DNA from 4 places in the Gottfriedia sp. S16(2024) genome. Region 1 is predicted to be linked to each of the others. Evidence: predicted binding sites of a transcription regulator. Region 1 holds the regulator's gene; each other region holds the start of a gene.
The links. The regulator Rex, encoded in region 1, represses fermentation and respiration genes when NADH is low (regulators of the CRP and FNR family bind a similar motif). The targets are predictions, from matches to a motif close to TTGTGAAATATTTCACAA.
Positions count from the first base shown of each region.

Region 2: the regulator Rex is predicted to act here: its motif matches at 1,512-1,529, upstream of adhE (bifunctional acetaldehyde-CoA/alcohol dehydrogenase).
Region 3: the regulator Rex is predicted to act here: its motif matches at 1,261-1,278, upstream of AB1282_RS21570 (nitrate/nitrite transporter).
Region 4: the regulator Rex is predicted to act here: its motif matches at 1,994-2,011, upstream of hcp (hydroxylamine reductase).

Region 1 covers NZ_JBFLUO010000001.1:993,672-996,891, reverse strand. The annotation lists gene AB1282_RS04565 (ABC-F family ATP-binding cassette domain-containing protein) at 1-1,336, opposite strand, end outside; gene AB1282_RS04560 (redox-sensing transcriptional repressor Rex) at 1,498-2,124, shown strand; gene AB1282_RS04555 (CPBP family intramembrane glutamic endopeptidase) at 2,165-2,836, opposite strand; gene groES (co-chaperone GroES) at 3,112-3,220, shown strand, end outside.
Region 2 covers NZ_JBFLUO010000001.1:2,797,102-2,800,321, forward strand. The annotation lists partial or broken gene AB1282_RS12990 (histidinol dehydrogenase) at 1-181, shown strand, start outside; gene AB1282_RS12995 (YitT family protein) at 432-1,040, opposite strand; gene adhE (bifunctional acetaldehyde-CoA/alcohol dehydrogenase) at 1,676-3,220, shown strand, end outside.
Region 3 covers NZ_JBFLUO010000001.1:4,496,519-4,499,738, reverse strand. The annotation lists gene AB1282_RS21570 (nitrate/nitrite transporter) at 1-1,187, opposite strand, end outside; gene AB1282_RS21565 (hypothetical protein) at 1,318-1,761, opposite strand; gene AB1282_RS21560 (Crp/Fnr family transcriptional regulator) at 2,073-2,789, opposite strand; gene moaA (GTP 3',8-cyclase MoaA) at 3,118-3,220, shown strand, end outside.
Region 4 covers NZ_JBFLUO010000001.1:4,492,675-4,495,894, reverse strand. The annotation lists gene moaA (GTP 3',8-cyclase MoaA) at 1-281, shown strand, start outside; gene hcp (hydroxylamine reductase) at 647-1,936, opposite strand; gene AB1282_RS21545 (hypothetical protein) at 2,159-2,707, shown strand; gene AB1282_RS21540 (MDR family MFS transporter) at 2,727-3,220, opposite strand, start outside.

The sequences.
Region 1 (3,220 bases):
CATTTTTAGTTACATCATCTCCAGAAAATAAAAAGTTCCCTAATATTGTCCGAATTTCTTGTTCGGGCTTTAATGGATAATCATCCCAAAGTTCGTCTAATACTCTCTTATTGGAAGTTAGTTTTGCTTGCTCTTGATCATAGTAACCAACCGAAACATTTGCCCCAAAATCAATCGTTCCCTGTAATTTTTCTAAGTCTCCAATAATCGTTTTAAGTAATGTCGATTTACCAACACCATTTGGACCGACTAATGCGACACTATCGCCTCGATTTAGTACGAATTTCATTGTCTGATCAATTGTTGGGATCCGGTCATAGCCAATAAATAAATCTTGTACAGACAACACATCATTACCGCTTTGTTTTTCAATTGAAAATGAAAAATTAGCTGAAGATTCATCTCCAAGTGGCTTGTCTAATCGTACCATTCGATCTAATTGTTTTCTTCGACTTTGGGCTCTTTTTGTAGTTGAAGCACGCGCAATATTACGCTGCACAAAATCTTCAAGTTTATTGATTTCCTCTTGTTGTTTTTCGAACTGTTTTAACTCTTGTTCATATTGAGCTGCCTTTAGATCAAGATACTTACTATAATTACCAACAAAACGTTGATGCTTATGATTAGATATTTCATAAACAATATTAACAACTTGATCAAGGAAATATCGATCGTGGGAAACGATTAATACTGCACCAGGATATGACTGTAAGTAGCGCTCTAACCAACTAAGAGTGTCAATATCCAAATGGTTAGTAGGCTCATCCAGAATTAACAAATCAGGCTTCGTCAATAATAGCTTACCTAATGCCAGTCTTGTCTTTTGTCCGCCGCTTAACGAAGAAATTTTTGTTTCGTAATCTTCATTACTAAAACCTAAACCACTAATAATTGAACGAATATCTGCTTCAAACTGGTAACCACCGTTTTCTTTGAAAGTATATTGAAGATGATCATATTCATTCATAACCTTGTCATAAACGGCTTGGTTAGAATAAACATCCTCTCTTGTCATTTTAACTTCTAATTTTCTCATATTGTCTTGCATCTCTACTAAATGATTGAAAACAGAATAATATTCTTCCCAAATCGTTTGATCGCTTTGTAAACCAGTGTTTTGGGCAAGGTAGCCTACAGTAACATCTTTAGGTTTATTTATTTCACCGCCATCATAGGATATTTCACCTGCTATGATTTTCAGTAATGTAGATTTTCCAGCACCATTACGTCCAACAATGGCAACTCGATCACTCGTTTGAACTTCTAATTTTATATTTGAAAGTATAATGTCACTACCAAAATACTTTGAGACATTATTTACTTGTAAAAGAATCATGGATAACACCTCATTGCAAAATTTTTTATCTATGTAACTGTAGACTGTCAAAATTCTTAAATATAGTGTATATTTTACATTAGAACAAGTACTTTATTACTAAAATAAAGTCAAATTACACACCATAGTAAAAAGAATTACAGTAAGTGGGGGATTAAAAAATGGATTCGGAACAAATTAAAATTCCACAAGCTACTGCTAAACGTCTACCTTTATATTACCGTTTTATAAAGAATTTGTCTTTATCAGGTAAACAAAGAGTTTCTTCAGCAGAGTTAAGTGAAGCAGTAAAGGTAGATTCCGCTACAATCAGAAGAGATTTTTCTTATTTTGGAGCACTCGGTAAAAAAGGTTATGGCTATAACGTAAATTATTTATTAACTTTTTTCTCGAAAGCGCTTAACCAACATGAAGTTATGAAAGTTGCATTAATTGGTGTTGGTAATTTAGGAACTGCATTCTTACACTATAATTTTATAAAAAATAATAATACTAAAATTGAGATGGCATTTGATATTGATCCAAATAAAATTGGTACTGAAATAGGTGGAGTACCCGTTTATAATCTAGATAATCTAGAGGACGTTATGAATGAAGATATTCAAATCGTTATATTAACTGTTCCTGCACCTGTGGCTCAATCAATAGCTGATCGATTAAATGGAAAAAATATTAGAGGAATTTTAAATTTCACACCTGCCCGAATTAGTGTACCAGAACATATTCGCATTCATCATATAGACCTAGCAGTTGAACTGCAAACATTGGCATATTTTTTACAACAATAAATTCATATTAAAATAAAAACCCCCAAAAATTTGGGGGTTTTTAATGTAAATTGATCTGCTGAAAAACGACAAAAGAGTTCATTAACATATGTGTTAAGATTGGAACCATAATTGAGTTTGTTCGTTTATACAGGTAACAAAATACAAAACCGATTAGAAAGTAAGATAAGAAGAAGGGTATGTCTCCGTGCATAAGCGAAAAAATCGCTGAACTAATCCCTGCAGAAATAATAAATGGTAAACGATTATAAAGTCTTTTAAAAATGATTCGACGAAAAATAATCTCTTCTAAAATTGGTGCAACTAGACTTGGGATGATAATAAAAGCTGGATTAAGCTTAGCAATGTTTATGATATTCTGAGTATTTTCTGAGCCTTTATGTAAATCAAATACATAAATTAAAATTAAATTACAAACAATTTGAGTTAGCATTGTTATGAAGTAACCTAAAATAACCCAATTGATTATTGTACGATAATTAGTTTTTAGATTCTTTATTCCTTCATAAATGGGCTTATGTAATAAGATAAGTATAATAATTAACCCAGTTACGAAACTAATACAACCCCATAATGCCACCGCTTCAAGAGAAGCTGTTTTCTGATCCACTCCAACGTATAAGTTACTATTTAATAAATAGGGCACCCCAATAACCGCTGAATACTGAAGAACGACATACGTTAATAAAATCCACAAATCTCTAGTTTTCAATACGATAGCTCCTTTGTGTTGATATTTTTCATAACTCAAAGGTTTATAACAACACGTACATTATTTTACGCGTTTCTTTTGTTTCTTAAAAGAAATTTTCACTTTTTATTTTACTTTTGATTGTAAAGAAAAAAACTTATTAAATTTCGACAAGAAAAGTGCCTGCTTCGGACTTGCAAAATTTTTTGATATTATTTAAACTAATAATTGTGTTAGCACTCAATATACATGAGTGCTAAAAAATAATGATTTGATTATTGAGGAGGTATTTACACATGTTAAAGCCATTAGGTGATCGTGTTGTAATTGAGCTTGTTGAGTCTGAAGAAAAAACTGCTAGTGGTATCGTGTTACCAGGTAGTGCACAAGAAAAGCCACAAGAAG
Region 2 (3,220 bases), 1.8 Mb from region 1:
TTTAAAATAAATGATACTGTTCAATTTGTGAAGAACGATGGTCATTTCTATCGAGTGATCGGGTACAGGATCGAAAAAAGTATTTATTTAAATGATGAGTACAATAGCATTATTTACGAACTCTTACGAGAATTTGATGGTCTTCAAGTTGACGCTGAAGAAGAAGAATTAGTAAGCGTATCGAACTTTGATGAATTCTACGGTTCAATGTTTGAAAAACTAGGTACATTTACAATTAAGTTTGCTAAAAAGCAAGAAGAAGTAAAGAAAACAAGCATGGGTGAAGCTTCATCCGTGGACGAGCTATTAGATAAATACAATGATTATCGAAGACTGGCAATACTTTTTAAAGATTGCCTATACGATTTAGCTGCTGAAAATGTTCTAACTGAGCTCACAGATTTTTCTGAATCCAAAAAAGATTACATGCATTAAGCATGTAATCTTTTTTCATTAGTTTTAATTGTAACAGATTTTTTTTGAAATTTACTTTCATAGACAAATTCAGTTACTTTCGCGCAGATTGCAACTGAAAGAATTGTATATCCTACTTGATTCCATGATAGATAAGTTAGTGAACAAAGAAGAATCACAGCGTCAAAAATAAAGTATACTTTACCGATCGATATTTTAGATTTTTTGCTCATTATAATTGTTATTAAATCATCTCCACCAGTTGCACCGCCACTTCTTAGAATTAAACCTAAACCAAGTCCAGCGAAAATTCCACCTAAAATAGCGGGTATCCAAAGATGATTTCCAAAGTTAAATGTAATATTGGATGTTTTTTCAATTAAAGAATAAAAAGCAGAAAATGAGATGGCTCCGATCGTAGTATTGATTAATAACTTTCTACCTAAATACAATCCAGCGATAAGAATAATTGGAATATCGAGTAGCAAAGTTGTAATTGAAGGTGATATATTTAGTGCGTTTTTTACTAATAAAGCAATACCAATAAACCCACCTTCAGCTAAATTATTTTGATAATGAAAATGATAAAGTGTAGTGGCCAAAATAAATGAACCAATTAAAATCATTAAGGTCTCACCCAAACGATTGTTACTCATTGTTATTTCCTCTTTTCGTAGTTAGTAGTTAAAAAGTTCAGCTTTAAACTAACTACGTACATATAGAGCTCGTAGTTAGTTTTTTATCTTTCTAACTACACAGCTATATATCATTGAAGAAATAACATAATCGCCTGTCAACCATAGTTTCGCCTACCTTCAGTTTTATTTTAGAGTTCTTTTGGTTCTCTAAATAAAAACCGCTAAGTGTAGGATAAATCTTTACGTTGCCAAATGCTCCTTCGAGCAATCATGGTTACACGTCCTTTTTTCCAGTTTTGTTAGAAAAATCTAACAGGTGAAAAATAAGTCCTATAAGAACTTATTCTTAATTTTATCATATGCGAAAATATTTGAAAAAAGAAAAGAATTAACAAAAATCTACAAAATGTTTGAAGTAGGGAAGGAATAAGTAGTTTTGAAACATGTTTCGCTATAATAATGTGAAATATTTCACAAATTAGACATAGCATTTTCAATGAAAACGATATATAGTATATTTGTAAACGAAATTGTGAAAAATTTCACAAATATAAATGATAAATGGGACTTAATGAACCTTAAACTAGGATGATTAAAGTCCAATATCAGAGGAGGAGAGCCAAATGGCTGTTCAAGAGAAAACTGTAAATGAAATATCTATCGCTTCTGAAATGGTAAATGAGTTAGTTTTAAAAGGACAAAAAGCATTAAAGGAATTTGAAAGCTTTAATCAAGATCAAATCAATGAAATTGTACATTCGATGGTTCTAGCAGGTTTGGATCAACATATGTCACTTGCAAAAATGGCAGTTGAGGAAACTGGGCGTGGAGTCTATGAAGATAAAATTATTAAAAATATATTTGCTACAGAATATATATGGAATTCAATAAAAGATAATAAAACGGTTGGAATCATAAGTGAAGATCAACAAACAGGAATAACTGAAATAGCTGAACCAGTTGGGGTAATTGCAGGTGTAACGCCAACAACTAATCCGACATCAACGACATTATTCAAAGCAATCATAGCGATAAAAACGAGAAACCCAATTATATTTGCTTTCCACCCTTCGGCACAAAAATGTAGTAGGGAAGCGGCGAGAATCGTTCGTGATGCGGCGGTTAATGCTGGAGCACCTGAAAATTGCGTACAATGGATTGAAGTCCCATCTATTGAAGCAACTAAGTGTTTAATGAATCATGAAGGAGTAGCACTTGTTTTAGCAACAGGTGGTGCTGGAATGGTTAAATCGGCTTATAGTACAGGAAAACCTGCTTTAGGTGTTGGACCTGGTAATGTACCATGCTATATCGAGAAATCTGCTGAAATAAAATGTGCAGTAAATGATCTTATTCTTTCAAAAACATTTGATAATGGAATGATTTGTGCATCTGAACAAGCAGTTATTGTAGATAAAGAAGTTTATGACGATGTGAAATCTGAGTTAATAGCAAATAATTGTTATTTTGCTACAAAAGCAGATAAAAAGAAATTAGAAAAGCTTGTCATAAATGAAGCTACATGTGCTGTAAATGGTGACATTGTTGGTAAATCTGCATATGAAATAGCAACATTAGCTGGCGTAAATGTACCCGTAGATACAAAAATTCTGATCGTTGAATGTGATAGCGTGGGTGCGAATGAACCTTTAACAAGAGAAAAACTAAGTCCGGTTTTAGCTGCAATTAAAGTAAATGGTAAAGAAGAAGGATTTAAACGTTGTGAGGAAATGCTAGAGCTTGGAGGATTAGGACATTCGGCAGTTATTCATAGTAATAATGAAGAAATTCAAAAAGAGTTTGGACTAAGAATGAAAGCGTGTCGTGTAATTGCAAATGCTCCTTCAGCTCATGGTGGAATTGGGGATTTATATAACGCATTTATTCCTTCCTTAACATTAGGCTGTGGATCACACGGTAAAAACTCTGTATCGACTAACGTAACAACTGTTCATTTATTAAATATTAAAAAATTGGGAAGAAGAAATATGAATATGCAATGGGTCAAACTGCCACCAAAAATTTATTTTGAAAAATATTCAACTCAATATTTAGAAAAAATGCCAAAAATTAAAAAAGCATTTATTGTAACAGACGAAGCAATGGTTAAATTAGGTTATGTTGACGTGATTAAATATTATTTAGAAAAAAGACAAGAAAATGTTCAG
Region 3 (3,220 bases), 3.5 Mb from region 1:
ATTGCTTGGGCTGTATTTTCTAATATTTTATATTCCGTTTTCAATTTTTCACGGAAAGTCATCCATACTACAATAACAAAACTGAGAAGTGCAAACTCAGATAATGCCATAAATCCAATCGCATAATGTCCTGTCAAGCTAAATACAGCTGTTAATATTAATGGAGGGAAGAAGCCTCCTAAACCTCCCATAGCAGCAACTAACCCATTTACAATACCAGCCTGTTTTGAAAAGTAAAGTGGTACTAATTTAAAGATTGTACCGTTTCCGATTCCTGCACAAACTGCTACTAATAAAACCCCTACTGTGTATAGTTTAATAGTAGGAGAAAAAGATAATAGAACTCCTGAGAATGTTAGTCCACCAAAGACAAACAATAAAATATTGAAAGGATTGAATTTATCTGAAAGGAATCCACCGATTGGTCGGAAAACTGTTGCTAGAGCAATGAATCCAGCGGTACGTATACCAGCGTCAACAGGACTTAAATTAAAATGATTAACTAAGAAATTTGGTAAGTAGATTGTAAAGGCAACAAACGATCCGAAAGTTATGAAATAGAATAAATTAAGTGACCATAAAGTTGAATTACGATAAACCTCTTTTACCTGCTTTACAATTGGAACATTTACTTTCTTCTCATTTTTATCACCGAATAGAAAATTTAATAGGGCAAACGCAATTAGTAAAACTAAATAAAATCTGACTGTTGTTTCCCAACCAAATGATTTAGCTAAAACAGGTGCCGAAAATGCAGTAATGGCTGTACCGATATTACCAGAACCATAGATTCCATTCACAAAACCATGTTTATTTGAAGAATAATACTTTGGTAGTGAAGTGACTCCGATTGAAAAGATTGCACCACCTATACCAACAAACAATCCTCCAATAACTAAATCTAAAAGTGAATCAGCATGACTAATGAAAAATACAGGAAATAAAAGTGCAAGAAAACAGATGGTGAAAATGGGTCTAGCTCCAAATCGATTTGTGTAATACCCGATTGGAATACGTAAGATGCTTCCTAAAATTACAGGGATGGCAGTGACTAAAGAGACTTGACCATTTGTTAATTCAATATCTTGGCGAATATTTGGCATGAGTGAAGAAATGAGTACCCAAACCATGAACCCTACGATGAGACTTGATGTTTGAAGAGGTAATTGGATTTTAGAACTTTTCATATAATGATGCCCCTTTCAATGGATCAATAATAAAATTTACTAACTAAATTTTACCAATCAATGGAAAGAAGCGTTGTGAAGTATATCACACAAATGGGGCAAGAATGGATAACATATTTTAAATTATTCGTTAACTCATCATATTGAAAATTTCTTCGTAAGTACTTTGAAGGTTTTTATGTAAAGAGCGCAAAATATTACGTTTTAAAATAGGCTCTTTAACAGACAAGCTTTTTATAAATAAATATGGGACTTCAATATATACCGAAGACTGAGTCACTTCAAGAATAATGGAATTGTTAACATGAGTATACAGAAAGATACTAGGCAAACAAACATCACTTGAGTTTAAGTTGCCAATTTTATATTGAAGGCCACTCGATTCTATCATATGAACATTTACCTTTCCGGTTAAAATGATAATCATATTCTGTTCATTATGAATAGGTATATTTTCATTTGTTTCTCTAAAGTATAGATTGGATGCATCAACTATTTTTTTTAAGAGGTTATGATTGATATCTTGAAACAAACAGAGGCTTTTCAAATAAAGTAAATAATCAGGTTTATACAATTTTTTTCTCTCCCTAAATTACAAGACCGTATATTTTCATCATTATATAAAAACGATTTGAACCAAACTGTGACTCTTTTCACACATATAGCTCAAATAATAGCGATCAGATGTTGTGAAATCAGTTAGATGGTGGGAAATGAGGGGGAATTTGGAGGACCAATCTATTTTAAAGAGAAATACAAGTAATTAAAAAATAAATAACCTTAACTAGTTAGAAGTAAAGTTAAGGTTACTTAATATCAAGTATTTAATAATATTATGTAAAGACAAATTTAATCAGCTTTATACTTAAATAGTCTTCTAAAGAACTAATCTATGTTACATATATCTTTTGGGCAATTATCACAGCCGATTTCATTTTTAAGAAATTGTAAATCTTTGATGATAATTTTTCCATCGGGAGAATAACTAATAACATCTTTTTTCCTTAAATCACTTAACATCCGATTAACACTTTCTCTAGTAGCAGCACAAAACTTAGCTAATTCTTGATTGGTAAGATGAATATTAAGAAGAATTCCGTTTTCTATTATTTCTCCGTAAGAGTTCGATATACGGATGAGTGTAGAGTAAAGTGCGCCTTTTTTACCACTCAATACTAAGTCTCGAATCTTTGATTGATTTTTTCTAAGATGAGTAGAAATCCATTTCATAAATTCAAATGTCAATGGAGCATGGTTAATTAGTTTTTTCTCCAAAATATCTTTCGGAATGACCTGCACTTCTGATTCTTCTAAAGCGTATGCGCTTAGCATATAATTTGCATTCTCTGAAAAGAGAGTCAATTCTCCAATTAAGTCATCTTTTTTACAAATACGAAGATTTAATTCATCACCATTTAAAGTCAGCTTACTTATTTGGATCATTCCTGATTTAATTAGATACAATTCTGTAGCATCTTCTCCTTCTTGAAATAAGAAGGTGTCTTTATTTACTGAACGAGTTGATCCGATTGACTGTAATAAGGAAGCCAAATCTTTAGAAACGATTGAAAGGTCACTTTTTCTATTATTATTTTTTTCCATCAAAGTATCTCCGCTTCGTTATAGTTGAACATCATTGATTTTATGTATTTATCATGAAAACAAGTATTTTATGTATTACATTTATTATTATAATACCATTCTATAGAATATCATAGAACTCTAAGGATATTGAATATAAAAGATTGACGTAGTAGCTGGTTAAACTTGCATTTTGCAAATGAAAAGTAACTCCTCCAAAAAAGGCATTCTGGAACATAAATACTGAATAGCTTATACAACCAGATTGTGACATACATCATAAGGTGAAATAATTTTGTATGCTAATATTAGCTGAAAATCATACATAAGAAGAAGGGGGAGGAAAATAATGGCCAATATCCTCGATACCCGCAATCGACCAATTCAAGATTTAAGAATATCTGTAACAGACCGTTGTAACTTTAGATGCAGTTATTGTATGCCTAAAGAGA
Region 4 (3,220 bases), 3.5 Mb from region 1:
AAGGAACGAATACTGAGGTCGGATTTATCTCATCAGTTACAGAAACTTTCTGCGGTTCATGTACGAGAGCCCGCCTATCTACAGATGGAAAGCTATACACTTGTCTATTCGCTTCAGAAGGGTATGACTTAAGAAAAATGTTGCGCACTGGCGTTACAGATCAATACATTTCAGCAATAATTCAATCATTATGGGAAAAAAGAGATGACAGATACTCTGAGATCCGCACAGAAGAAAGTCATAAAAATCGTAAAATTGAAATGTCTTATATTGGTGGATAAGAAACAACTATTTATCTATAGTTGTTTCAGACTGCCCGCCAAACGCTCGCTTTCTTCGTTACTTCGCCTGTCTGCGGTGCTCATTACCGCCTAAAGTTAACTCCGCTCCTCACCATGCTTCGTGCCTCGAAAGACAAGCGCTTGCAATCAGTCTGAAAATCAAGTATTTAGTACTTTGTCTACACACTGAAACAACTATTTATCTATAGTTGTTTATTTATTTTTATTTTGAAATATGGTATATAGCAACACAGAAAAATACGTTCGAAATGATTGAACAAACTCTAAGCATTCATTGATGTTGGAACTGAAAAATAAATAAAAGAACTTCTCTTTTAAGAGAAGTTCATTGTTCATTCAGGCTATTATCCTTGTAAAATTGTTTTCAAATCGTCTTGTGCATTCGTAATTAATTTTAAGCCAAATGTATCAACTAATACATTTAATACGCCTTCATTAATAAAGTCTGGTGCTTTAGGTCCGATTCGAATATCTTGGATTCCAAGGCTAAATAACCCTAATAATATAGCCACGGCTTTTTGCTCAAACCAAGAAAGTATAATACTTACAGGCAAATCATTGACACTACAATTAAATGCATCCGCTAATGCAGCCGCAATTTTTATTGTTGAAACTGAATTATTGCATTGCCCTAAATCTATAAATCTAGGAATGTTTGTACCAGTTACAGTACCGTAATCTACATCATTAAAGCGAAATTTACCGCAAGAGGTTGTTAAAACTACTGTATCATTTGGTAAAGAAGTGACAAGCTCACGATAATATTCTCCACCTTTTCCTGGGGCGTCACAACCTGCTACAACAAAGAAGCGTTGAATCTTCCCGTTTTTTACAGCTTCTACAATTTCAGGAGCAATAGACAAAACTGTTTCGTGATGGTAACCAGTAGTCATTACTTCTTCTGATTCTATATTTGCTTCTCGTAGTTCTAATGCACGTTGAATTAATGGCGAAAAATCTTCCTCTATAATCTTTGTTACTCCTTCTAATCCCGCCACTTCATATGAGAAGAAGCGATCTGCATAACTTCCCTTTATTGGCATCACACAGTTTGTGGTTGCTAAAATCGCTCCAGGGAATTTTTCAAATAAACGACGTTGATCAAACCAAGCTTTTCCGATGTTACCTTTTAAATGTGTATATTTTTTTAATGCTGGATAACCGTGAGCAGGTAGCATTTCAGAGTGTGTGTAAATATTTAAACCTTTCCCGTCTGTTTGTTTTAACAATTCTTCTAATGCAAATAAATTGTGGCCAGTCACAACAATGCATTTTCCTTCGATTTTATTAGAAGAAACTTGAACAGGTTCAGGAATTCCAAAATGTTTTGTATGGGCTTCATCTAATAGCTCCATTACACGAATTGCGGCTTTACCTACTTTCATAGCCATATCAATGTGTTCTTGTAAGTTAAAATTAGAATTTGTTAAAGTCATATACAGAGCTTCATGTGTTACTTGGTCAACAAATGGATCGGTATACCCTAATTGAGCAGCATGTGTACGATAAGCTGCAATTCCTTTTAACCCATAAACCATCGTATCTTGTAAACTTGCAATTGTTTCATCTTTTCCACATACACCTACAATCTTACAACCACCAACCGGAGTTTGTTCACATTGGTTACAAAACATCATTCATCCCCCTAACAATTTGAATAAACTTATTATATGGCGGGATATAATCATTGTTTGTGACTTAAATCACATGAAATCTTTAAACTAATAAATAAATTATTTCAAAGATTGTAAGGGTATAAGTGAATTCTTAGATAGGTTATTGAACGAACGTATACATTATTTGAATAACGGTTTAAGATGACTATGAGCAATAAGATAGGGGGTGATAGTTGGAGGATGAGTATAGACCTAACCAAAAACAATGCTAAAATAATTGTAGAGATGATCGATTCAGGATTAATTTTTTACAAACACTACTATTTGTGGTGTGATTCAATTATTGAGTCTTTAGAAAATCCACCTTACTGGATTTTAGAATTAGCGATTACTAAAAGCTCAAATGATGCAAGTGGGATTGTTTCTGAATATGCTTACTCTGACCTAGAAACATTAAGCCCGGACTTTTATATAAAATTTAATAACCTACATTTAGCGTGTCTTTTTTTAAGTTCTAAAAATGGTGAACTTTCTTGGAATACATTATTAAGAGAATCAGGCCACTACTCGGATGGTTCTATATGTAAAATTGACTGTACGTTTTTTTATGAAATGCTAAATAAATATGAAGATAGCTTGCAATCATTTGAATTAAAAAGAGAACAAATGAATGAAATAGAAAGAATGTTAAGTGATGAAATTGAAGAAATAATAGAGATTTACAAAGTATTCCAAATGTATTATTCAAAGTATTTAATAGAAGAAAAAAATAAGCCAAATCCATATTAGAATGGATTTGGCTTTATTTTTATTGAGCTTTTTTCGCTCTATTTTCTTTTACTTCAAATGTTAATTTTTCTTTACCCATTAAGATAATCGCGATAAAACCTAAAGTAATCGGAATTAATGTCCATTTGAAAGTAGTTGCAACTGAATGTGCCATTGCTTCTGAGATTTTATGAAGTACTTCTGGTGGAATTTTAGCTCTTGCATCAGCGGATAATAATGCTCGTGAATCAACTTTTCCGCCAAATGCGCTAATATTTCCAAGTAAATCACTTAATTTATTTTTAAATACGTGGTTTTGAATTGTACCAAAAATTGTTACACCAATTGTCATACCTAATGTTCTAAAGAAAGTATTTGTTGATGTAGCGATGCCTCGTTTTTGAGGTTCGATTTTGTGTTGAGTTGCCATACTTAATAATGAGAATGAACAGCCCATCCCAAGACCAGCGATAATCATGTAGAATGTTACTGTTGATCTAGCTGTATCAGTATCTAAAGTGCTTAATAAATACA